DNA from 4 places in the Yersinia intermedia genome. Region 3 is predicted to be linked to each of the others. Evidence: predicted binding sites of a transcription regulator. Region 3 holds the regulator's gene; each other region holds the start of a gene.

Region 1 (6,053 bases), 2.2 Mb from region 3:
AGTTCGTGGCCTAACATGTGTGTCGCCCAGTCTTGTGGCACACCAGCACCAATCAGGCCGTTTAATGCCATGGTGGCACTCCACATAATATTGGCACGCACATTGTAGTTTTCTGGCTCCGCCAATGCTTTCGGGCCTTCTTCAATCAGGGTTAACAACAGCCCTTCAGCAAAGCGATCTTGAACTTTTGCATCAACCGGGTAAGTCAGATATTGCTCAATGGTATGAATAAAGGCATCGACTACCCCGTTAGCGACCTGACGTGGTGGCAACGTATAGGTGACTACGGGGTCCAGCACGGCAAACAGTGGCTGGACAAAGGGTGAGAAGAAGTGCTGTTTATCACCGGTTTCACGGCGGCTGATAACCGCGCCATTATTGGCTTCAGAACCGGTAGCAGGCAACGTCAACACTGAACCCATTGGCAGCGCTTCTTTAATATCGCTGCCGGTAGTTTGCAGAATATGCCATGGCTCTTGTGGGTAATTGACGGCTGCGGCAATGAACTTGGTGCCATCTAATACCGATCCCCCTCCCACCGCTAGCAGGAAGTCGATTTTCTCTGCCCGGCAAAGCGCAACGGCTTTCATCAGGGTCTCATAGGTTGGATTCGGCTCAATACCGCCAAACTCCAGGAAATTAAAGCCTTTCAGTGCCTGATGGACTTGATCCAGCACACCATTTTGTTTGATGCTGCCGCCGCCATAGGTAATCAAGATGCGAGCATCAGCAGGAATTTCTTTACTCAATTGTGCTATCTGACCTGTACCGAACAGTACTTTGGTAGGGGTATGAAGGGTAAAGTTTTGCATTATTTGTCTTCCAGCTTATGGGTGATGAATAATTATGGTAAATAAATAATAAGAACGAAGAGTCTTAGCTTGTGGTGCCATGAATGTTTGTCTTCGTATCATTAGCAGCCATTGTCGGCAACTTGGCGCGATACCTCAATGCACATTTCTGCCTTGCTCTTGCCTATTTCTCCAAAGCGCTGTAGAAAATGCGGTAAATATTGCACAATTTATGTCTGATCGTTTTAGATGATAGATTGTCTCAGATAACACCAATAGGTGAGAGTATATGGTTGAGGTTAATGATATTCAGGCACAAATGGCGGAAAAAATTACGCATTTGGCTCAAGGTAATGGTTTAACGCCCTCTGCCGTACCACGAGTGAAAATTTTGTACTCCACCGTCCATCAGCCGCGCACACCAGTAATGTACACCCCCAGTGTCGTTATCATATTTCAGGGGCATAAAGTGGGCTATCTGGGCACTAAAGTGTTTCAGTATGATCCGAAAAACTACCTGATCCTGACGGTGCCACTGCCGTTTGAATGTGAAACTTTTGCCAGCCCTGAAACACCGTTGGCTGGGATTTCGATTAACATAGATAGCCAGATGCTACAGGATTTGCTGATAGATATCGGTGATGACGAGCTGGATAAACCATTCGGCAATACCTCTGGTGTTAATTCATCAGTGCTCACCGAAGAAATGCTGTGTGCTACTGAGCGCTTGTTAGATGTGATGTCTAATCCCCGTGACGCCAGAGTGCTTGGCCCGCAAATTGTGCGAGAAATTCTCTACTATGTGTTGTGCGGTCAGTGTGGGGGAGCCTTGCAGGCACTGGTTAACCGCCATGGGCACTTTAATCAAATTACTAAAACCCTGCGGCGTATTGAAAATCAATTTGCAGATAATCTGAATGTTGAACAATTAGCGGCAGATGTAAACATGAGTGTTTCGGCGTTTCATCACAACTTCAAAGCAGTCACTAACACCTCGCCACTGCAATATCTAAAATCTTACCGACTGCATCGCGCCCGCATGATGATGTTGCACGATGGGCTAAAAGCCAGTACTGCAGCCAATAAAGTAGGGTATGAGAGTGCTTCACAGTTCAGTCGCGAGTTTAAACGCTATTTTGGCCTCACTCCCAGTGAAGAGGTTGCCAAGCTACGGACGAATTGATTTTATGGTACTGGTGCCACGAGTAATAAAAAACGGCGCTGTAAGCGCCGGTTAACTGCATGAGTAACACTGAAAACACACGGCTATTCAGCCACACTTTTACGTTTACACCACACTAACACCAGCGTGCCGGCCAAACCAATCAGTAACAATACTATCGGTAAAATCATCAGTGCTGTCATTACCTGGTTTTCATAGTGCTTAACGAAGGGAATATGGCTCAGCGCATAACCTAACCCAACAACGCTCCCTACCCATAACAGACCGCTTAGCCAGTTAAAGAACTGAAAACGTGTGCTGTTCAGGCCAGAAATGCCCGCTAACGTTGGCAGTAAAGTCCGTACAAAAGCGAGAAAACGGCCAATAATCAGAGCCGCCAAACCGTGGCGTACAAATAGGGTATGGGCGCGCTGCCGATAGTGAATTGGTAGCTGTAACAGCCACCTTTTAACCATGTTAGTATCACCTAACCACAGCCCTTGCAGGTAACTGAGCCAACAACCGAGGCTGGCCGCCGCAGTGAGAATTATTATGGTCGGTAAGAACGCCATAACTCCCTTAGCAATTAATGCACCCGCCAATAGCAACAAGCTATCACCGGGGAGAAAAGAAGCCGGTAGCAAACCGTTTTCTAAAAATAGGGTGGTAAAGAGAATGCCATAAATGACCCAAATCACATTCGGATCGGCAAGTTTACTAAAATCCTGCTGCCATAAGGCATGAAGGATTTCGCGTAATACATCCATTTCTGTTCCTGTTTGCCTATCGTGTGAGGATATTGTTGTAAGGACTGCTCTAGTGTATCCGTAATGGCGCGGATCCACATTGATCTTATCCTCAATAATCGAATTTTTGAGGGATATATACGCGCCGTTGATACTATTTGTGTAAGAGGGGATTAATGCGCAGATATTGTTACCGCGCATTAACAGATCACATCGTTCAAAACCATTACTGAACTGCTTTAATGCGCTCAAATCCTGCGGCTAAATCATCCTGTAAATCTTGCACATTTTCTAAACCAATATGCAGGCGGAACAGTGTCCCTTTTATCTCGTTCCTTTCATACTGGCGAATTGCATGGATATCCTTGGGTTGATAACCGAGAATCAAGGACTCAAAACCGCCCCATGAGAAGGCCATACTGAAATGGGTGAAATGGTCGAGATAAGCCTCTAACTGTTGCTGGCTTAACTCTTTTTTTAACTCAAAAGAGAACAAACCATTACAGCCAGTGAAGTCTCGTTTATAGAATTCATGGCCTTTGCAGCCTGGCAGGGCAGGGTGATAGACGGTGGCAACTTCCGGGCGCTGAGCCAGCCAGTTAGCAATCTCAATACTGCTTTTCTCATGCTGCTTTAAACGCACGCCTAGTGTGCGTAATCCTCGGCTAGCAAGATAAGCCGTGTCGGCATCAACCATTTGCCCCATCAGATAAGAGTCTTCCCGCAGTTGCTCCCAACAACGTTTGTTAGCAACAGCAATCCCCAACATCGCATCAGAATGACCAATGATGTATTTAGTTCCTGATTGGATAGAGATATCAATATCAAAGTCCAGCGCTTTAAACAGCACACCCGCAGCCCATGTGTTGTCCATCATAATGATAATGTCGGGTGACACAGCCCGGATGGCTTGCACCATTGCCGGAATATCTTGTACTTCCATGGTGATAGAGCCAGGTGACTCAAGAAAAACAATTTTGGTTTTTGGGGTAATTAATGAGGCGATCCCCGCACCTATCATCGGATCAAAATAGGTCGTGGTGATATTCATGCGTGATAAAATATTATCGCAAAAACTTTGGGCTGGCTCATAAGCAGAACCGGTCATCAGCACATGGTCACCCGTTGCGACAAATGACAAAATAGCATTGCTGATAGCCGCCGCACCGCATGGATAAAGGACGCAACCGGCACCACCTTCCAGCTCTGTCATCGCCTCTTGCAGCGAGAAGTGAGTCAGGGTGCCACGGCGACCATAGAATAATTCACCGTTTCCCCGATTGATAGTGGCATGCTTCTTCGCTTTTACCGAGTCGAACACTAATGATGAGGCACGTTGGATCACCGTATTCACCGAGCCTTGGGTAAATCGCTTACTTCTGCCCGCACTGACTAAGGCTGTTTCCAGTTTTTCTGTCGTTTCTTTGTTTGCAGACATGATCGTGTCGCCACCTTTATATAAGATATGCTGTAGCTCCAGAGCCAGCATTCATTTTAGATATATATTCCTTACGTTAGCATGATGATTGTTATGTTGGGGCAGCTTTCACCATGAAAAAAACTAAAGAGAGTGACACGCTGTTTTCTGGGGGTTTGTAATGGAGAAATTCTGTTTAAGTGGCAAAACAAGGGATTTATTAAGGAGACTTGGTGAGAGTTCTTTAGTTCAATCAATCACTTCTTATCTTTATCGCCAACGTTATCCGCATAATATCGGTAAGGTCATTATCGTTTCCGTTTGGTTACATAATAGTTTCAATAAAAATAATTCTCTTTTATTCTTAAAAAATCGTCCTAAATACTAATGATAATTACTATCAATCCCCAATTTGTTTGATATGATCGGCAACTGATTTCGTCCTTAAATTGATATGCATATTGGGTGGAGGCACAGCGTGAAAATAGCTGGCAAAGGAATTAAAGATAAATCATTCGCGCAAGGCCGAATGATAACAAGCGTGATGGCATTATTGCTGGTGGCCGGTTTAACTGGGCAAGTACAGGCCGCGCCTGGCAACGGCAGTGCAGTTGCTGCATCTGTTGTCACACCAACAACGGCAATATCAACTCCGCTACCTACGCCGGAGATTACACCGGTCGCTACAACCGCAGAGAATGCAGAAATTGTTGCTCCTGTAAGCTCAGCACCGGCGATTCAGCCGCTGGCGGCACCAGTGCCACAAGGGCTGGCAATGGATTTATCTGTCTGGGGTATGTATCAGCATGCCGATGTTGTCGTTAAAGGGGTGATGATTGGTCTGGTGTTAGCATCAATCGTAACCTGGACCATTTTGTTCTCTAAAGGCACTGAATTATTCCGTGCACGTCGCCGTTTGCAGCAAGAATATGAAGTTATCGGGGCTGTGACTGAGCTGGATACCGCATCTGAACGAGCAGAGGCTTTTAGCACCGACAGCATTAGTGCCTTGCTGCTTCGAGAGGCGCAAAACGAGCGTCTATTGTCGACAGAATCCAATGACAACAATGGTATTAAAGAGCGTGCGGCCTTTCGGCTGGAACGCCGCGTAGCAGCTATTGGTCGCCAAATGGGTAAAGGCAATGGGTTTCTGGCCACTATCGGCGCAATCTCACCGTTTGTTGGGTTGTTTGGCACCGTATGGGGCATTATGAACAGCTTTATTGGTATTGCTCATTCGCAAACCACCAATCTGGCTGTTGTTGCACCGGGTATCGCAGAAGCCTTGCTGGCAACAGCATTAGGCCTGGTTGCAGCAATTCCTGCGGTAGTTATCTACAATATATTTGCTCGCTTGATTGGTAGTTACCGTGCACAGGTGGGTGATGTGGCAGCCCAAGTGTTACTGCTATTAAGCCGTGACCTTGATCTGGCGAGCAGCGCTGAGGCAAAGTCATCTAAGCACCCTCACCAATTGCGTGCGGGGTGATTTATGGCCATGCGCATGAATGACAACCTTGATGAAAGCGGTGAATTACACGAAATCAACGTGACACCCTTTATCGATGTAATGCTGGTATTGTTGATAATCTTTATGGTGGCAGCACCACTAGCAACTGTAGATATTAAAGTGGATTTACCGGCATCTTCAGCGGTACCACAGCCACGGCCGGAAAAACCGGTATTTCTGACGGTTAAAGCTGATAACCAGCTTTATGTCGGTGACCAGCCCGTTGACCGCGACACACTGGCTGCGGCGCTGGATAAAATGACGCAATCCAATAAAGAAACTACTATCTTCTTCCAGGCAGACAAAGTGGTGGATTATGAAACCCTGATGAGCGTGATGGATGCACTACGCAAATCAGGTTATCTCAAAGTTGGCTTAGTCGGTATGGAAACGGGCATGGCAAAATAGTCTGCAATACAGGCGCGGT
Region 2 (6,053 bases), 2.2 Mb from region 3:
CTGTTTCACCGTTGCATTCAATTGTTCCATACTGGCCGCGGTTTCTTCCAGTGCCGCCGCTTGTTGCTCGGTACGGGAAGAGAGGTCCGCATTTCCCGCAGCGATTTCACCGGCTCCGGTATAAATCGCATCGGTACTGTTGCGAATGGTTGATACCGTATTCACCAGACTACTTTGCATTTCACGTAAGTAAGGGATCAATTGCCCGACGCAATTACGCCCAAACTCAGGCATTGGCCGGCCTAATTGCCCTTCAGCTAAGCGCTTAAAGTGCACCTTGATCGACTCCAACGGGCGCACTAAATAACTGACGATGTAGCGATCTGTTAAGAACAGAATAATAACACCGGCAATTAATGCAGCAAAAAGCGCCCGTTGACACCAGTCGACTAATGTCTCAACCCGCAAACTGGCAGCCTCTGTTGCAATATCAACCGCAGAATTGTACTTCTCGACTGTGGCACCGAACTCCCGGCTCAATGGCGGATAATCATTGTTAAATAACTTGTTATAATCTTCAAAGCGATTCTCGGTAACCGCTTTAACCATCGGTTCGATCCCTTTGCTCAAGAGTGTTGACCAGCTTTGAATGGTTTTATCGGTCAAGATTGGATCCATCGACTCATGAGATTGCAGCTTGAATTTTGCCAAATTATCCTGGGTATTTTTCAGTGCTACACCTGCTGAGGCCAATTCACGATCAGCATTGGCAGTTGCCCCACTTTGACGATAAGCCGCAGCACGACTTAAACGAGTAACCACACGAAAATATTGGTCATTACCTCTATTAATAATATTAATGTTTTTTTGTTGGTTAGAACTCAGATGTAATGAACTCGTCAATTGGTTAAGTGAAAATAATGTAAAGGTCGAGACACCTCCCCAGAGCAACAAAAAAATAACAAGAATAGATAATAGCGCCATCCTGATGGTGATATGTTTTAGAAAATTCACGGGAATACCCCTGTGTCTTATTTTTTTAGTTTATTTCCTTGAGATTTCAAGGTGTTTATCGCTGATAATCCCCGCAGGGAAAAAGGTTAATTATCAGGATTAATCACCAAAATAGCATAAAACCAATACAAAAGATCAAGATAACCGATCAATATTAAATAACTGATTGATTTCACCTATTAAAATGTAAATAACGTTCGATAACTTTGATCGAAAACTGATTAATAATGCTCAGTCTTCTCCAAAAAATATGTATTTATTTTGAATATAAATACAGCGACTCATTGCCTATTAACTATTGGAATAGTTAGCCAATCAATTAATTTGCTTACAGATAGATAATTACCTGTTTTTGCAACCGCAGAATTAAATATCTTATTAAAGGCGATTGGACGAGATAAATAAAATAATAACAAAAATTCATATCAAACCATCAGGCACGCTATACAGCAAAATTTAACTATTTATCTGCCATAGCGGGTTTTGCGTTTTTTTAGTAAGGGAACAAGACTGGGGAAATGACAATTTTATTCATTGCGATATGGGCATTGTGCTTAACACAACGGTAAGTGATATGAGAAGAAGAACGGCCAACGATCGCAGGCCGGTATTACACCTCAACTTGCGCTACTCATAGCCCCCAGAGGCAGCCTGAATTAGCTTAAATTATGCTAATGAGTCATGGCCAGCACGCAACTGATCGTCCTGTAAATGGTTTGGTTGGTGCAATATTTCGCCAGAATTCCTGTCTTGGAGATGACCACGCCAATCATCTCTTTCACTAATCACACCACAAATGGTAATAGGAATAATAATTACTACCATTCACCTTATGGCATGATAAATTACGGCCTGGCATCGTTAAATAGAAAGAGAAAACGCCGTTATGTCCCGCTATATGTCTACCTGTAAAACATCCCGTTCTTTGCCTGCTTTGTTGGGCTTGCTGTGCCTGACACTTTGGCTATCCGGCTGTAAACCTGCCGAAGAGAGCAACACATCAGCGGCAGGTGATAGCGCACCCACATGGTCCCGGACGGTGGAAACGGCTAAAGGCCCGGTTACATTAATCCAGCAACCTACACGGATTGTCTCCACCAGTATCACCATCACTGGCACCTTACTGGCGATCAATGCGCCGGTGATTGCCAGTGGAGCGACAGCCCCCAACTCCACTGTCGCAGATAACCAAGGGTTCTTTACTCAATGGTCTGACGTCGCGCAGACAAAAAATTTAGTACCTATATATCAGACTGAACCAAACGCCGAAGCTGTGGCTGGCATGAACCCGGACTTAATTATTATTTCTGCCACCGGAGGGGATTCAGCGGTGAAATTGTATGAGCAGTTATCCGCTATCGCGCCAACCTTAGTGATTAATTACGATGATAAAAGCTGGCAAGAGTTGGCAATGATATTGGGGCAGGCAACCGGTCATGAAACCGATGCAAAAGAGGTGATTGATAAATTTGCCAACCGGCTCAATGAGGTGAAACAGAATATTACCTTACCACCACAGCCGACCTCGGCTTTTGTCTATCAGGCCGCAGGCAGCACCGCGAACGTGTGGACCGAAGACTCAGCACAAGGAAAATTGTTGCAAGCGTTGGGTTTTAGGCTCGCTGAAATACCTGAAACCGTGAAAGGTAACACCAGTATGGGACATCGTAAGGATATTGTTCAGTTAGGTGGCGAGAAGCTGGCTGAAGGTCTGAGCGGTGAAACTATTTTACTCTTCTCCGGTGATCAACCGTCAGTTGATGCATTGAAAAGTAATAAATTTTTAGCACATATTCCAGCGATTGAACACAACCGGGTTTATGCCGTGGGTTATGACACTTTCCGGTTGGATTATTACAGTGCGAGTAATCTGTTAGCTCGAATTGAAGGGATGTTTACACCGCCCCATTGATTGGACGAGTGCGGGTTTTGACGTTGAGGCTGTTCAGGAATGTTGCCGGAAATTCATGCTAACCTACTGAAATATAATAGTAATAAAATCGATAATAATAGTTATTTATTAAAAAGAGTTACAATGCCACTTGATTATTCCCCAGACCAATATTCAACGACACCAGCGCGCCGACGCGGGTCGCTGCTGCTGTTCAGCATTGTTGTCCTGCTATTGGTCATGGCTGCCAGCCTGATGCTGGGTGCCAAAGCTATTCCTTTCTCCGTGGTCTGGCAGAGTTTGCTTGGCACAGAGCACAGCGCTGATAGCATTTTAATCGTTGAATCACGTCTGCCGCGAACCTTGATTGGCGTGCTTGCCGGTGCGGCTCTGGGGTTATCGGGTGCTGTTATCCAAGCCCTAACCCGTAACCCGCTGGCTGATCCCGGTATTCTTGGCGTCAATGCCGGAGCCAGTTTTGCCGTCGCCATCGGTATCATCTTTTTCGGCGTTAGTGCCATCCAGGGTTATCTTATTTCCGCTTTTATCGGCGCGATGTTAACCACACTGGTGGTGTATTGGGTCGGAGCTCAGGGGGGTGGGCGCGTTAATCCTCTGCGCCTGACACTTTCCGGTGTCGCGATTGGCGCAGTATTAATGGGGATTTCATCTGGCATATCACTGACACATCCACTGGTCTTTGATCGTATCCGCTTCTGGCAGGCAGGCTCATTGGATATCCGCAGTATGTCAGTGGTATTGGCCGTCACTCCGGCAATCCTGCTCGGCTGCGTAATCGCCCTGTTGCTGGCGCGGCCACTCAATGCCATGCATATGGGAGAGGATTTGGCTGCCGCGATTGGGGCTAGAATTGTCCAAACCCAATTTTGGGCGGTCATCGCCGTTACCTTGTTGTGCGGTGCTGCTACCGCAGCCGTTGGCCCTATCGCCTTTGTTGGCCTGATGGTTCCCCATATCGCCCGTTGGATTGTCGGGCCAAATCAATGCTGGATTCTCCCATTCACATTAGTGATGACACCTATCCTGTTGCTGGTATCTGACATTATTGGTCGCTTCTTGGTGCCGGGCGAATTACGGGTTTCCGTCGTAACGGCATTTATTGGTGCGCCTTTACTGATCTGGCTCGTTCGACGTAACAAAAGGATGACTGCGCTATGAAGTCTGTCACCTCACCGTGGCTATTTGGCCGCCCTGATGGCGCAATAAATTTGCGCATCCGACCACGCAGTTTAGTTGTTTGCAGCCTGCTGCTGCTGGCCTGCTTGTTGGGCGCACTGCTGGCATTAATGGCCGGGACTCTGGCGTTGACACCTCAACAGGTACTTAGTGCCTTGTTCGGGCAAACCCGTGGAGCGGTGGATATTATCGTCAATCAGTGGCGCTTACCCCGCGCAGTGATGGCGCTTATTTTTGGTGCCGCACTGGGTATCAGTGGCGCAATATTTCAGTCATTAGTACGTAACCCACTCGGTAGCCCTGACATCATCGGCTTTAATATGGGTGCCTATACCGGTGCGTTAGTGGCGATTACGCTGTTTAATGGTAACTATTTCGAGATTGCCAGCAGTGCCTTGGTTGGTGGGTTACTGGCAGCTATTGCGGTGTATCTGCTGGCATATCGGCAAGGGATTCAGGGCTTTCGGCTAATTATTGTCGGCATTGCCATTGGCGCGATGCTAACGGCATTCAATACCTGGCTGACAATCACCGCATCACTGGAGTCGGCGATGACTGCCGCGGCTTGGGGGGCGGGGTCATTGAATGGTCTGAGCTGGGCTAAGGGCCTGCCATCACTGATATTTATCTTTGCCGCGACGATAGCCGCAATGCTGCTAAGCCGCCGCATGCCGCTGCTGGAAATGGGCGATGATGCCGCTGGTGCCTTAGGGGTTCCCGTTGAGAAAACTCGCCTGAGCCTGATGGCGATTGGCGTCATTCTAATGGCTGCCGTCACCGCCGCCGCTGGCCCTATCGCCTTTATTGCGTTAGCCGCACCACAAATAGCGCGGCGTCTGGCGGGCACATCCTCAGTGACGTTAACCACGTCGGCACTGATGGGAGCCTTATTACTGGTTGCCGCCGATCTCTGCGCTCAACACCTATTTCCACCTAATCAATTGCCGGTCGGCGTGGTTACCACCAGCATCGGCGGCCTGTATCTTATTTGGCTTTTAATTCGGGAGTCCGGGCGATCATGAGTATTGTTACCCCTGCAACCACCCTACACCACAGCGCTTTTCCCTCCCGCTTACGGGCCGACGCCCTAACACTGGGCTACGACGGTAAGATAATCAGCCAGAACCTGAGCGTCTCCATTCCTGATGGTGAATTTACGGTGATTGTCGGCCCCAATGCCTGTGGCAAATCAACGCTGCTACGCGCACTGAGCCGTTTGCTGAAACCGCAAGCAGGTCAGGTAATTTTAGACGGTAAGAATATCGCCAGCATTGATACCCGGCAGGTGGCACGTCATTTGGGTTTGTTGCCACAAAGCTCGCAAGCACCGGACGGTATCAGCGTGTTGGATTTGGTAGCGCGTGGCCGTTATCCCCATCAGAAGTTATTACAGCAATGGACACAGGCCGATAAACTGGCGGTCAGTAATGCCATGCAAGCCACCGGTGTCAGTGAACTGGCTGACCGATCAGTGGACGCATTATCTGGTGGGCAACGCCAGCGAGTATGGATAGCCATGGTATTGGCACAGCAGACGCCGCTGTTGCTGTTGGATGAACCCACCACCTATTTAGATATCGCCCATCAGATTGATTTACTGGAGTTATTCAGCAACCTTAATCAGCAACATAACCATACCTTGGTTGCTGTTCTGCATGATCTTAATCATGCCTGCCGTTATGCCACCCATATTATCGCCATGCGCGACGGGCAGATAGTTACACAAGGCCACCCGCGCGAGGTGATCACGGCAGATTTGGTCGAGCAAGTGTTTGGTATGCCGTGTTTGATCATTGATGATCCAGTTTCACATACACCGTTGGTGATACCGAAGGGGCGATTTAAGATTTAGTCAGCAAGCGAGCGGAGGGTGAGTCTGCCCTTTTGCTCGCTTGCAGCGGTTAAGACGCTAACAGACAGCGTAATCCATCAATCAAGCCACCTCGCCAGCATAGAGCATCATGCCCGCCCGCATAAACCCGATACTGTAATCGATGCCCTGCCTGGCGCA
Region 3 (6,053 bases):
CACTCCATCCATCAATCACGCCGCTGACTAAAGCGGGATCTAGCTGTGCATGATCGATAGCTTTAAATTCTGCCAGCTTTTGCTTGAGGTTCTCCAATGCAACATCGGATGATTTCAACTCTTTATCAGCATCCGCAATGTTACCGTTCTGGCGGTAATCTACTGACCGAGAAAGGCGCGTCACCATACGGAAATATTGATCCGTCCCCTGATTAACCAGATTCATGTTTTCAACCAACACACTATTTGCGTTGGAGGATTGTGTCAGTTGATTGAGTGACAACAATGTATAGGCTGATACGCCCCCCCAGAGCAGGCAAAATGCGCCAAGTACCCAAAGCAATGCCACCCTGATAGTAATATTTTTTAAAAACTGCATGTTCGTTCCCCTTATATATCGGATAGTTACCGTTAGAAACTTAGGTGTTATTTGATGACCGAAAAGCAATAAAGGACGTTCATACAGCTAACGACAACTCCTTTGCCACCAGACTTGCATCTGACGGTTTTCCCCCTGGCACCGCAAGTTGCAACCATTCAGTTACACAATGGTTATCGGCAATGGCGTTCTAAGGTTGAGCGACTGGCAAAAATTAAATATCGCATAAACTTGATAAAAGTCTGACGGCGTTCTCTGGCATTATGTCGCCCTATACATGTGTTATAATACTTGGCGAAGCGCTCAGTAATTTGCATAACTATTTGAATTCAAAAGGTATTAAGCTATATGGCAACTGTAGGCATTTTCTTTGGCAGCGATACTGGCAATACTGAAAACATTGCCAAGATGATCCAAAAGCAACTGGGCAAAGATGTTGCTGAGGTTCACGACATTGCCAAAAGCAGTAAAGAAGATTTAGAAGGCTTCGATATTCTGCTGATCGGGATCCCAACCTGGTATTACGGCGAAGCGCAATGTGATTGGGATGATTTCTTCCCAACACTGGAAGAGATCGATTTCAACGGCAAGCTAGTGGCACTGTTCGGTTGTGGTGATCAGGAAGACTACGCTGAGTATTTCTGTGATGCGATGGGTACCGTGCGCGATATTATTGAGCCACGTGGTGCGGCAATCGTAGGTCACTGGCCAACGGCTGGCTACCACTTCGAAGCGTCCAAAGGCCTGGCCGATGACGAGCACTTTATTGGTCTGGCAATTGATGAAGACCGTCAGCCAGAACTGACTAATGAACGTGTCGAGGCATGGGTAAAACAGATCACTGAAGAACTGAGCCTATCTGAGATTGTGGGTTGATCGAACAATGTGGGTTGATCTGACAATCGTCAGTTAAGCTAACGAGTCGGAAACGCGATGGTCGTGTGCAACACTGCCGGGCGTTTCCGCTGCCTTTTATCCTTTTGACCTGCACTCTTTATTATAACGTTGCTTTCTCTCTCTCAGTAACCCACTCAATGTGAACAACCCGTTTGGCTATCCGATTGTGCTTTGTTAAGCGGCCCACAGATCCACACCGTCATTCGCGCAAAATGAAAATAAAATGCTACAAATTTGTAACTTTATCCCTCGGCACTGTACACTTAAATGATGTGTTATCCCCATTCATCAATACACTGCATGATTAATCTTACAAAGTGTGCAATTATATCTTTGTTAACAACCACGGTTTTCATTTGGGGCTAGCAGTTCTATAATGAGACGCAATTGTAATTATTGCGCCACGGATGTCATAGGCTGAACAGCCTTAATTTGAATCGATAGTAACAGGACTGAATCCGCATGACTGACAACAACAAAGCCTTAAAAAATGCAGGTCTTAAAGTAACGCTGCCCCGGCTTAAAATTCTGGAAGTGTTGCAAGACCCGTCGTGCCATCACGTCAGCGCGGAAGATCTTTATAAAAAGCTGATCGATATCGGTGAAGAGATCGGTTTAGCCACGGTTTACCGCGTACTGAACCAGTTTGACGATGCCGGTATTGTTACCCGCCACAATTTCGAAGGGGGTAAATCAGTCTTTGAGCTGACGCAGCAACATCATCATGATCACTTGATCTGCCTGGATTGCGGCAAAGTGATTGAGTTTAGCAATGAATCCATTGAATCGCTTCAACGTGAAATTGCTAAGCAGCATGGTATCAAACTGACCAATCACAGCCTGTATCTGTACGGCCACTGTGAGACCGGCGATTGCCGTGAAAACGAGTCGGCACACGATAAAAGATAATGTCGCGTTATCGCATTGATGTGATAAAGATTTTAAGCACTGAATACATTACGCTTATGTTTAATCCAGATTGATAAGTTCCACTGTCTGGCTAACATAAGCTATCAGCAAGATGGCCACCTTTCCCATTTTATACCCGAGTATCTCTCGGTTGGGAGTCAGGTGGTCGTTCTTATTTGTGCCCTTCGTACTTAACGCCGCTAGAGTGTTCGAACTCTCTGGGTGCCTTCACCTGCTGCCATCCGCAACGCCAATGACTTGGGCGTCTACCCCGTTATTAAAATCTGTATCCCTTTTGTAGTGACAAATTTACTGTTTATCCTCTCCCCCTCATTTAACGAGCCGTATCAATTTTTCAGCAAAAAAACCCCGGACTAGCCGGGGAAAGAACCATCAACTCAACTTCACTTAAATTTGTTTAGCTAAAAATCAAGCAAACAGGAGATAACATTAGACACAGCTCAATAGTACCAATGGTCAGACTTTAACCGGCTCAGCACGACTACTACGTTTACCATCTGGGCTGGTGGAGCGAATCATCACCTCACCACTCACGGTAGGTTGTACCTTGGCATCATACTTTTGCCACTGCTTACCGCCATCCGTTGAATACTCGATAATCAGGCCCGGCAGTGAGATATTGGCTTCCAACTGCCCTGCCACAACCCGAGCACCTGGGACTGGTAAGCGATATGACACACCGGCTTTATCCAGCTTCGCCAGCTCACGCTGCCCCATGATATTGGCAAAGCGCTGCCAATCGGTGTCCAACGCCTTGGTGTCAACCATATGCGTCTCACCACCTTTGTATTCGCGGCCCGCTTTGTAATCTTGCTCCCACGAAGCGCGGTGCCAGGCACGCTCGGCCAATGGCAACACGCGAGGGAAGATCATGTATTCCATCTGCTCATCAGTACGGACGGTTTCATTCCATGACTGACCTGAGATGCCATGTACACCCGGCCAAGGTTTATCACTTTTGGCGCTGAAGTGATTGCCATCGCGGTCCACCGAGGTCTCGGCATTCTGTGGCATGTTGTCTGGCGCGAAACTGAATACTTTTGCTTCGTCATTAAAGCGGGTTGCCCAGTAGTAACCGCGTTCATTCGGGTTAACTTCATATGGCATATCGAAGTAGACATAATCGGGATTCGATGCGACCACTTCATAGCCTTTATTAGCCCAATCATTAATTGAGTCGGCCCCACCCCAGAAGAGAGTATCCCAGAAGTTGACTCCAACACGTTTAGTCGCAAAAGCTTTGGCGTCTTTGGCATCTTTCAGCCCATCCTGCCACGCCTGCATCTTCTCGATGCCGTGCGCATTAACCAGCTTGCTGACTTCAATGGCAAAATAGCTGGAAAGATGTTCAACATCCTGCACCTTGCCTTGTTTGACCATATCCTGACAAACCTGTGATTTGGCCCAAGGTTTATCTTCAACACTCTTATCAATAATGCCCTTGCCCGCTTCAATCGGGCCGTTTTTGTCCTGATAACCCGCGCCCAAACGAATGTTTTTCGCCTCATCACCACCAAAGTGCCAGGTAGTCAGCGGCATACCGGCCTCTTTATGCATCTGCGCCATTTCGCCAATCACTTTATCGACAAAACGCTTAGAGGAATCGAGGCATGGGTTAAGATAGCTTTTACGCTCATAGAACTGAACTGACGTGGTGTTGGAATCATCAGTCGGGTCAAGTAGACGGAATTCGTTAGCTTCTTTTTCTTTGCCCTGTTTCATCAGATTGTTGTAACGGGCTTCCATCGACACTACGGCTGCACGGGCGTGTGCTGGCATGTCGATTTCAGGGATCACATCAATCTGGCGTGCTTTGGCATATTTCAGAATCTCAATATAATCATCACGAGTGAAATGGCCGCTACCCATATTATTGCTGTCTGGGCCAGAGCCTAATTGCGGCAACAAACAGGTATTTTCCGTCAAATCGTGACAACGTTTGCTGCCAACATCAGTCAATTCCGGCAAGCCCGGGATTTCAATACGCCAGCCTTCATCATCACTCAGATGGAAGTGGAATTTGTTGAGCTTATAAGCTGACATCTGATCGAGTAAGCGCAGCACCGCATCTTTGGTTTTGAAGTTACGGCCAACATCGAGGAAGACACCACGGTATTCGAAACGTGGCGCATCTTTCGCCTCAAGAGTGGCAATAGTCTTAGTGCCGTCAGTCGGAACCAATGACAGGATAGATTGCAGGCCATAGAACACGCCTGTCGGATCAAAACCAATAACCTGCGCCCCTTTCTCGCCAATTTTCAACTCGTAAGCACCGGAAACCGCTAAGTCCCCCTTAAAAGCAGCCGGTTGAATCACGGTTTTTATCGGGAAACCAGCTGAATTGGCCTTCAGACCCAGTAATTCAAAGCGTTGCCGGGCCGCCTCTGCGGCCGGTTTTGGCAATACACTCAGATCCAGCGCAACACCTTTACTCAGGTCCACATCCTGCTTGTGAACCTTAATCTCCATTGGCGTGGGAATTATCTGCCCACGCAAACTAGCGGCAGATAACGTCTTAACCGCTTCATTTTTCACAAAACGTGATTCCGGTGTCATCAACACGTTATGGTCATCTTTGGTGCGTTTCCACTGATCGCCAGTAAACTGTGTCAGATATTCATTGATATCTTCGGTATCAGTATTTTTCAGTACTTTTGGTTTTGCATCGCCAGCAGTGGCATACCAGCGCGGCATAAAATCAGTGGCAAACAACTGCCAGTATTCACCCGTAATGGGGATTTCAACCACCTGATTGGCGGGGAATCCGGTGAATTTGGCGGTAGGTTCAATTTTATGTAGATCACCCGTCAGGTGAGTAATTTTAAACTGGCTGTTATCAACTGCTAGAATCTGGCGGATGCTATGGAAATAAATGGCCCAGTCCTGACCGACTATCTTATCCCCGGTGTTAGTCAGAGTAATCATGACTTTATTACAGGATGCCCAGTCAGCACCCAGTTTGGCACAATCAACACCATTGTCAGCAGCACGGTTATCCAACAATTTATAATTAACTTTCAATGTGCTGAGTTGATCTACAAGTTGTTGATTGTTGGTATCAGCATTGGCATATCCCATCAAGCCAAAGGTTGCGGTTATCGCCGCTAAAGTATTTAATTTGAATTTATTCATCACTAACCTCATCCGTAATTAATAACTGCTGCCAGAACGGTTATTGACAGTATTGCTGCTAGCAGCGTTATTGTTAGCTCAATTACCGTTATCCTAATAATTTTTATCTGGGATGTTATTTATCTGGCTTATTATTACTGCGTATTTCTTGCCACAGCTTTCCGCATTGTGCGTCATAGGCTTGACCATTACCGGTATGTGCCGCGTCAATACAACGCTGATAATCCAATACTCGAACGGTCTCTTTCTCCGTAAAAGCTTGATGTGCTTTCTCTTGTTTCAGCACATTCAACACTGCCTTGCAGGGTATCAATCTTTCTGGCGAACCTTCGCTGGCATTGATGCACGCGCTGTAGGCTTGCTTGAGTTTGCTATCTTCCGGTTGAACCGGGGTTTGTGGTGCACAGGCACTTAGTCCCAATACAGTGGCAATGATAAAAAGTGTTTTCTTCATGGCGGATGCTCCAGTATTTCCCCGGTATAGTTACCGGGGATGGCAATCAGAAAGTGGTTAACATCAGAAGATGGTAAATGGTGCAATCACGATGAATTTAACGTCTTTTTCATCCTGGAATACGTTGCCGAAACCGCCGCCAAAGCTTGGAATATTGGTGTGGTTGTCATACATGGTGTAATGCAGTTTGAAGAGCGTGCCTTTCGCCCGGCCTTCTTGCAGGGTGTAGAGAACGTCAAAGTTCCATGCTGATTCTTTCAG
Region 4 (6,053 bases), 1.1 Mb from region 3:
AGCCGTTTTAATATGCTGAATAACAAAGAGCTTTTGGTATTACTGACCATCCGTGGACTGGGTACTAAGCCGGTCACACTGAGGACAATACCGTCCGGGCTTAACTGACTGAATTTTACTGATGGAGCCGGGGTATCAAGTATCGACTCGTGCTCTTCATAAGCTTCTATCAACAGTGTCTGTGCCAATTCAACATCCAAATCCAGCGGGAAGGTCAGGGCAATGGTCACCACCCCTTGAGCATTCGCCATGGTGGCGTTACGCACATTCTGCGAAATCAATTGGGAGTTCGGGACAATAACCGTTGAACGGTCACTGAGTTGAATCTCGGTCGCGCGGACATTGATGCGGCGAATGTCTCCTTCAACTCCACTGATACTGATCAAATCCCCCACTTTGACTGGCCGCTCGGTCAGCAAAATAATGCCGGAAATAAAGTTCTTCACAATCTCCTGCAAGCCAAAGCCGATACCTACCGACAGTGCACTGACAATCCAGGCTAATTTATTCCATTGGATACCCAGTACCGATAAGGTCAGTAGGATCACCAGCACGTAACCGATGTTACTGAAAAGTGTTACCGCCGAGGTCTTTATACCGGAATCCATCTGGGTTTTGGGTAAGAACTCATTATTCAGCCAACGCCGTGCGGCTTTGAGCACGTATAAGCCGACCAGTAAGCAAACCAGCGCATTAAATAAGTTAGTGGGAACAATATTTAATTTTTCCAGCCCTTCGCCACTTAATAACTCTGCCGCCTTTTGCAGTAGTGAAATCGGGGTAGTGGAGCCAAAGGTGCCGTTGAGTAATGCGATAATTGCCAACAGTATCAGCAGTACTTTGCTGGAAGCGGAGAGTAACGTTGCTGCTTGGGCTAAATGGCGGTCATCAATATTCAGTGATTGCTTAATGGCTTTACCGGCGCTGCTGGTGGGCGAGAAAATACTTTCTGCCAAATCAACACACAGGTGAACTAATAAATACAAACAGGCGATGACCAGACAGCTCCACACCAGCTTGTAACTTAAGAATTTTGCCAGTGCGATATAACCGACCAACAGTGACAGTAATATGGCTAATGCCGTAATGCCGATAGCGAAATGAATCAATCCCGCCAGCGTGGAATAGGCTTCCGGTTTTTCGCCATTGACTACCAAATTACGCCGTACCCGATTAGCACGTAACGGAATAATCGCCGCAGTAAGCGCCACCAACAACGCCGAAATACCATTACTAAAAATGGCCCCGGACACACTGATATTGATCATATTGTTCATCTGATCAAGGGCACCGAAAATCATGATGCAACTGGCTAGCAGAGGGGGGAATAGTCTCAGTGATGCGGCCACTTCATCAGCGATGGCAGGCAACCGCCATGAGGGGCGTTGGTTGGATAAAAATGCCCGCCCAAGGCCCGCGATTAAGGCTGAGAAGAACATGAGCTGAACAAATGCCAGCGCAAAATCCATCACTACCTGTGAGACATCCGGCGTGCGGGTAAAAGTTTGAGTGATACATTGCGCTACTGTGACAGTAATCAACACCGTACAAAGCGTGGTGGCTGAGGCCATAAAACTGCGGCGCAGCGGGCCTGGTGGTAAGTATTTGGTACAAAACCAGGCGGTTAGCACATCGAGAAATTTAAACCCAAATACGCTGATTAAGAGTGCTAGCAGCAGATACATCGTGGTGCCGAACCGCCATTCGGGTTCCCAGGCAGCACTCCAGGCATCGGCCAGCTCTTGGGTGAAATCTTTCAGCCGGCGATCATCGTCAGCATCGGGATTGACGATCGGCGCCCAGAAGTTTGCACCCAAGATGCTGCCAGAGTTTAAAGCAATTTGTGATTTCAACGCCGTGCGCCGTAAAGCGATAATCTGTGTTGCCAGATTTTCTGCGTTGGTTTTGATCGCTTGGGCCTGATCATTCTGGCCATCCAACTGGATTTTACGGGTATTCAAGACCCGCCGCTGCTGGGCGACTACCGGGGTCTCTGCCAGTGCTCCGGCGGCAGGTAATGGGCCCAAAACCTCCAACTGTGTTTGGAGTTGTTCCCGCTTAGGCTTCAGGTCGGCGAGCAAGATATCAACGTCACGGACCAGTGCTAATGCGGTTTCGTTTAGCACACTAAACTGGTTATCGGCGGTACTGACCGAAACACTCTGTTTCAGCTTATCTAACTGTTTTTGCAAGCCAATAAGTTGTACTGATACTGCCGGTTTTACTGGCGCCTCACTGTTTTCAGCCGCCGCGTCTGATGCTATGGCGGCAATGCTGGTACCTGATGTTGACGCAAAAATAAGCGTTAGTAACAGCCACAGCAGCGGATAGTTTCTACGTGCAACAACGTACCCAATCTTTTTCATAAAACCGATTAGCCCGAAAGTGAGTGCCACAATTAACCCGAAAATCCTGTAGGTGTGCTGTTAAAGCTCGCCTGAGCGCCATTGTGGCACACTCTGTGGGTTACGGAATAATCTTACTCCGATAATTACTTCCCTTATTTCAAATGATAAAGATAATAATTATCATTGAAATTAACACTCTCATTTAATAGATTGTGCGCTGAACTTATGGACCCACGATTTGTGGCACGCAGGCAATGCGATTGCGCTGTGAAATAGCAATGGATGCTGGTTATAACCATCTATTTTATATGCCTAATTATCTGGGGAAGATAACTATGTTTTCGGGTTTTGTCATAAAGCGTTCTGCTATTTTATGTTCATTGGCGATGTGTATTCCTTTCGCTTCGCTGGCTGAAGATACGATAGAAGTCACGGCCAAAGCGGGTAATGCTGCTGATCTCCCAACCTCGGGCTACACGGCAAAAACCACCAAAGGGGCCACCAAAACTGATCAGCCCTTAATTCTTACGGCCCAGGCGGTATCGGTGGTGACGCGTCAGCAAATGGATGACCAAAATGTCGCCACGATTAATCAGGCGCTGAATTACACTCCCGGCGTGTTCACCGGTTTTTCTGGTGGAGCCAACCGTTATGACACCATCGCATTGCGTGGTTTCCACGGCGGTGATGTGAATAATACCTTCCTTGATGGCTTGCGCTTACTCAGTGACGGCGGCAGTTTTAACGTGTTGCAAGTAGACCCGTGGTTCCTGGAGCGCATTGATGTCATCAAAGGCCCCTCTTCGGCACTGTATGGTCAGAGTATCCCCGGTGGTGTGGTGATGATGACATCTAAACGCCCACAGTTTACTTCTGAAGGCCATTTCCGCCTGACTGCCGGGAATAACAATACACAAGCAGTTGCCTTTGATTATACCGATGCTATATCCGAGCATTGGGCGTTTCGCCTCTCCGGGATTACCCGTAACAGTGACACCATGTACGACCATCAGCGTGAAGAGCGCTATGCCATCGCACCCTCATTATTGTGGCAGCCGGATGAAAATACCTCCTTGTTATTGCGGGCTAATTTGCAAAAAGATCCTTCTGGTGGCTACCACAGTTCGGTGCCGGCTGATGGCAGCATCTATGGGCAGAAATTAAGCCGTGGTTTCTTTGATAGCGAAAGTAACCACAATGTATTTAAACGTTGGCAGCAAATCTATAGCTATGAATTTTCACATAAATTTGATGATACTTGGTCATTCCGCCAAAATGCCAGCTATACCCATTCCAATACTCAGCTAGAACAGGTTTATCAGGGGGGATGGAATAGCGATCGCACTCTGATGAATCGTTATTATTCCGGTGAGGACTCTTCACTCAACGCATTCGCCATTGATAACCAACTGGGTGCTGATTTTGCTACCGCCGCAGTGGAACATAAGGTGATGCTGGGCTTTGATTTCCAGAAGTTCAGCAATAATCTGCGCAGCGACAGCGCTTTTGCGACCACCCTGAACCCTTACACCGGTATTTCGGCGGGGAGCACACTCTATAGCGATTATCTGCTGACCACTCCGGGCATCAACACCTCCTATTTAAACCGCCGCTATGAACAGAGTGGCATCTATTTGCAAGATGAAATGACGCTGGATAATTGGCACCTGAATCTATCAGGCCGCTATGACCGGATGAAAACTGAAAACATTAATAAGACTGCCAATAGCACGGATGAACGCACCGATAAACATGCCAGTGGGCGTGCGGCATTACTGTATAGCTTCGACAGTGGCATTTCGCCCTATGTCAGCTACAGTCAGGCCATCACGCCAAGTCTGTTCCCAGATGCGCAACAAAACTTATTGAAACCGATGACCAGCGAGCAGTATGAAGTCGGTATTAAATATCAGCCGCCGGGCAGCACTTCACTCTATTCCGCCGCTTTATATGACCTGACACAAAATGATGTGGCAAACCGTGCCGTGCCGGCGACCTATTTTGTGCCAGCCGGTAAAGTTAATTCACAGGGGTTGGAGCTGGAGGCCAGAAGCCAGGTTAATGACCGGTTAAGCGTGATTGCGGGCTATACCTATAATCGAGTGAAATTCAAAGATGCTATTGATGGTAATGATGGCAATACACCGGTGTTAGCACCGTCAAATATGGCATCACTGTGGGCACAATATGAAGCGGGTTACGGAATCAATATTGGTGCGGGTATCCGCTATATTGGTAAGCAATGGGCTGATGACGCTAATACGTTGCGCGTACCCTCTTATACACTGGGCGATGCCTCTGTCCGCGCTGATTTGGGCACTTGGGCTGCGTCACTGAAAGGGGCATTTGTTCAATTAAATGTGAATAATATCGCCGACAAGAAATACGTCGCGGCCTGTTACAACACTTCCTATTGCTACTGGGGTGCTGAACGTTCAGTGCTAGCAACCGTCGGTTATGATTTCTAACTAATAATACTGGCTTCGGTACTGTATTACACCGAAGCCCGTCTATTTAGCTTTAACCTTATTTACTGCCATGAGAACCCTAACTCAGCGCCAGAATGGGCGGCTATAATCCCGTTTGATATCATCCCGGCTTAAGCCAATATCCTTCAATTGATCTGAATTCAATCTTGACAGCGTATTCGCAGTTTTACGTCGTTCATTCCACTGGTATAGGTATCTGTATGCTTTCAGCCATATTTGAATAAAAATATTGTGGCGACTTTTCGTTGCTCGCGCAGCCGACGAACAGCATTCATCTATTTGATCTTCAATTATATTATTCATCATCGACTCCCCGTCATTAGGTGAGCCACTAGCATGAAACTTTGGCGGAAAACATTACAGATGCAAATGGGGACTATTATTTCCATACAGATATGCGATATATAAACTGAATGGTACAAATAAGCGCCATCTGTACTGGTCCTTCTCAATTTATCAGGTGATACCAATGACTCGTTACCAACAACTGGCTGATATTCTTAGTCAACGGATTAAAGAGGGGCTGTATATTGCCGGGGAGCGGTTGCCTTCTGTCAGAGTATTGAGTGACGAGCATGGTGTTAGCATCAGTACCGTCCAGCAGGCTTATCGGCAACTGGAGGAGTGCTTGCTCATTGAAGCGCGAGCAAAATCGGGTTATTTCGTGCGTTGCAGTTCAAACCTGCCTTCTTTACCGGAGACATGCACTCATGCTCAGCGGCCGGTAGAGATATCACAGTGGGAAAATACGCTGGCATTTTTGACCAGAGGCGATCAAACGAATGTTATTCATTTAGGTGTCGGTTCGCCCGATCTTTCTGGGCCGGGACTAAAAATACTCAGCCGATTGCTTAGCCGAATTAGCCTACACCAAAGTGAGGAAGTGCTGGAGTACGACAATATTTATGGTACTCCGGTGTTGCGTGAGCAAATTGCCCGGCTGATGCTGGACAGCGGTAATCATCAGTCGGCTGAAAATATCATTATTACTTCTGGCTGCCATGGCGCATTGGCTATCGCATTGGGGGCGGTTTGTCAGGCTGGTGATATTGTTGCTATCGATTCCCCCAGTTTTCATGGTGCGATGCAAACCCTGAAAGGGATGGGAATGAAGGTGATTGAGATCCCGACCGATCCGGTGGTGGGGATCAGTTTGGAGGCATTGGAAATGGCATTGGATCAATGGTCGATCAAAGCGATTCAGCTTACTCCAACC

What was found. Region 3 encodes Fur, which represses iron uptake genes when iron is present. Its sites were predicted from a motif close to ATAATAATGAGAACNACTATCAA; they were not measured.
Region 1: exbB (tol-pal system-associated acyl-CoA thioesterase) is a predicted target of Fur. The motif match lies at 4,498-4,520, and genes of this name have one in related genera.
Region 2: fepB (Fe2+-enterobactin ABC transporter substrate-binding protein) is a predicted target of Fur. The motif match lies at 1,757-1,779, and genes of this name have one in related genera.
Region 4: EL015_RS19590 (TonB-dependent siderophore receptor) is a predicted target of Fur. The motif match lies at 2,510-2,532, and genes of this name have one in related genera.

Annotation. Positions count from the first base shown of each region.
Region 1 covers NZ_LR134116.1:657,158-663,210, forward strand. The annotation lists gene yqhD (alcohol dehydrogenase) at 1-812, opposite strand, end outside; gene EL015_RS03020 (AraC family transcriptional regulator) at 1,081-1,974, shown strand; gene EL015_RS03025 (DedA family protein) at 2,058-2,720, opposite strand; gene metC (cystathionine beta-lyase) at 2,926-4,137, opposite strand; gene exbB (tol-pal system-associated acyl-CoA thioesterase) at 4,595-5,605, shown strand; gene exbD (TonB system transport protein ExbD) at 5,609-6,034, shown strand.
Region 2 covers NZ_LR134116.1:686,874-692,926, reverse strand. The annotation lists gene EL015_RS03170 (methyl-accepting chemotaxis protein) at 1-954, opposite strand, end outside; gene fepB (Fe2+-enterobactin ABC transporter substrate-binding protein) at 1,841-2,866, shown strand; gene fepD (Fe(3+)-siderophore ABC transporter permease) at 2,990-4,024, shown strand; gene fepG (iron-enterobactin ABC transporter permease) at 4,021-5,064, shown strand; gene EL015_RS03150 (ABC transporter ATP-binding protein) at 5,061-5,894, shown strand; gene fes (enterochelin esterase) at 5,944-6,053, opposite strand, start outside.
Region 3 covers NZ_LR134116.1:3,207,618-3,213,670, forward strand. The annotation lists gene EL015_RS14680 (methyl-accepting chemotaxis protein) at 1-379, opposite strand, end outside; gene fldA (flavodoxin FldA) at 728-1,255, shown strand; gene fur (ferric iron uptake transcriptional regulator) at 1,739-2,185, shown strand; gene EL015_RS14695 (family 20 glycosylhydrolase) at 2,663-5,338, opposite strand; gene chiQ (ChiQ/YbfN family lipoprotein) at 5,454-5,792, opposite strand; gene chiP (chitoporin ChiP) at 5,856-6,053, opposite strand, start outside.
Region 4 covers NZ_LR134116.1:4,290,781-4,296,833, reverse strand. The annotation lists gene EL015_RS19595 (DUF3772 domain-containing protein) at 1-2,396, opposite strand, end outside; gene EL015_RS19590 (TonB-dependent siderophore receptor) at 2,684-4,816, shown strand; gene EL015_RS19585 (DUF1127 domain-containing protein) at 4,901-5,140, opposite strand; gene EL015_RS19580 (aminotransferase-like domain-containing protein) at 5,307-6,053, shown strand, end outside.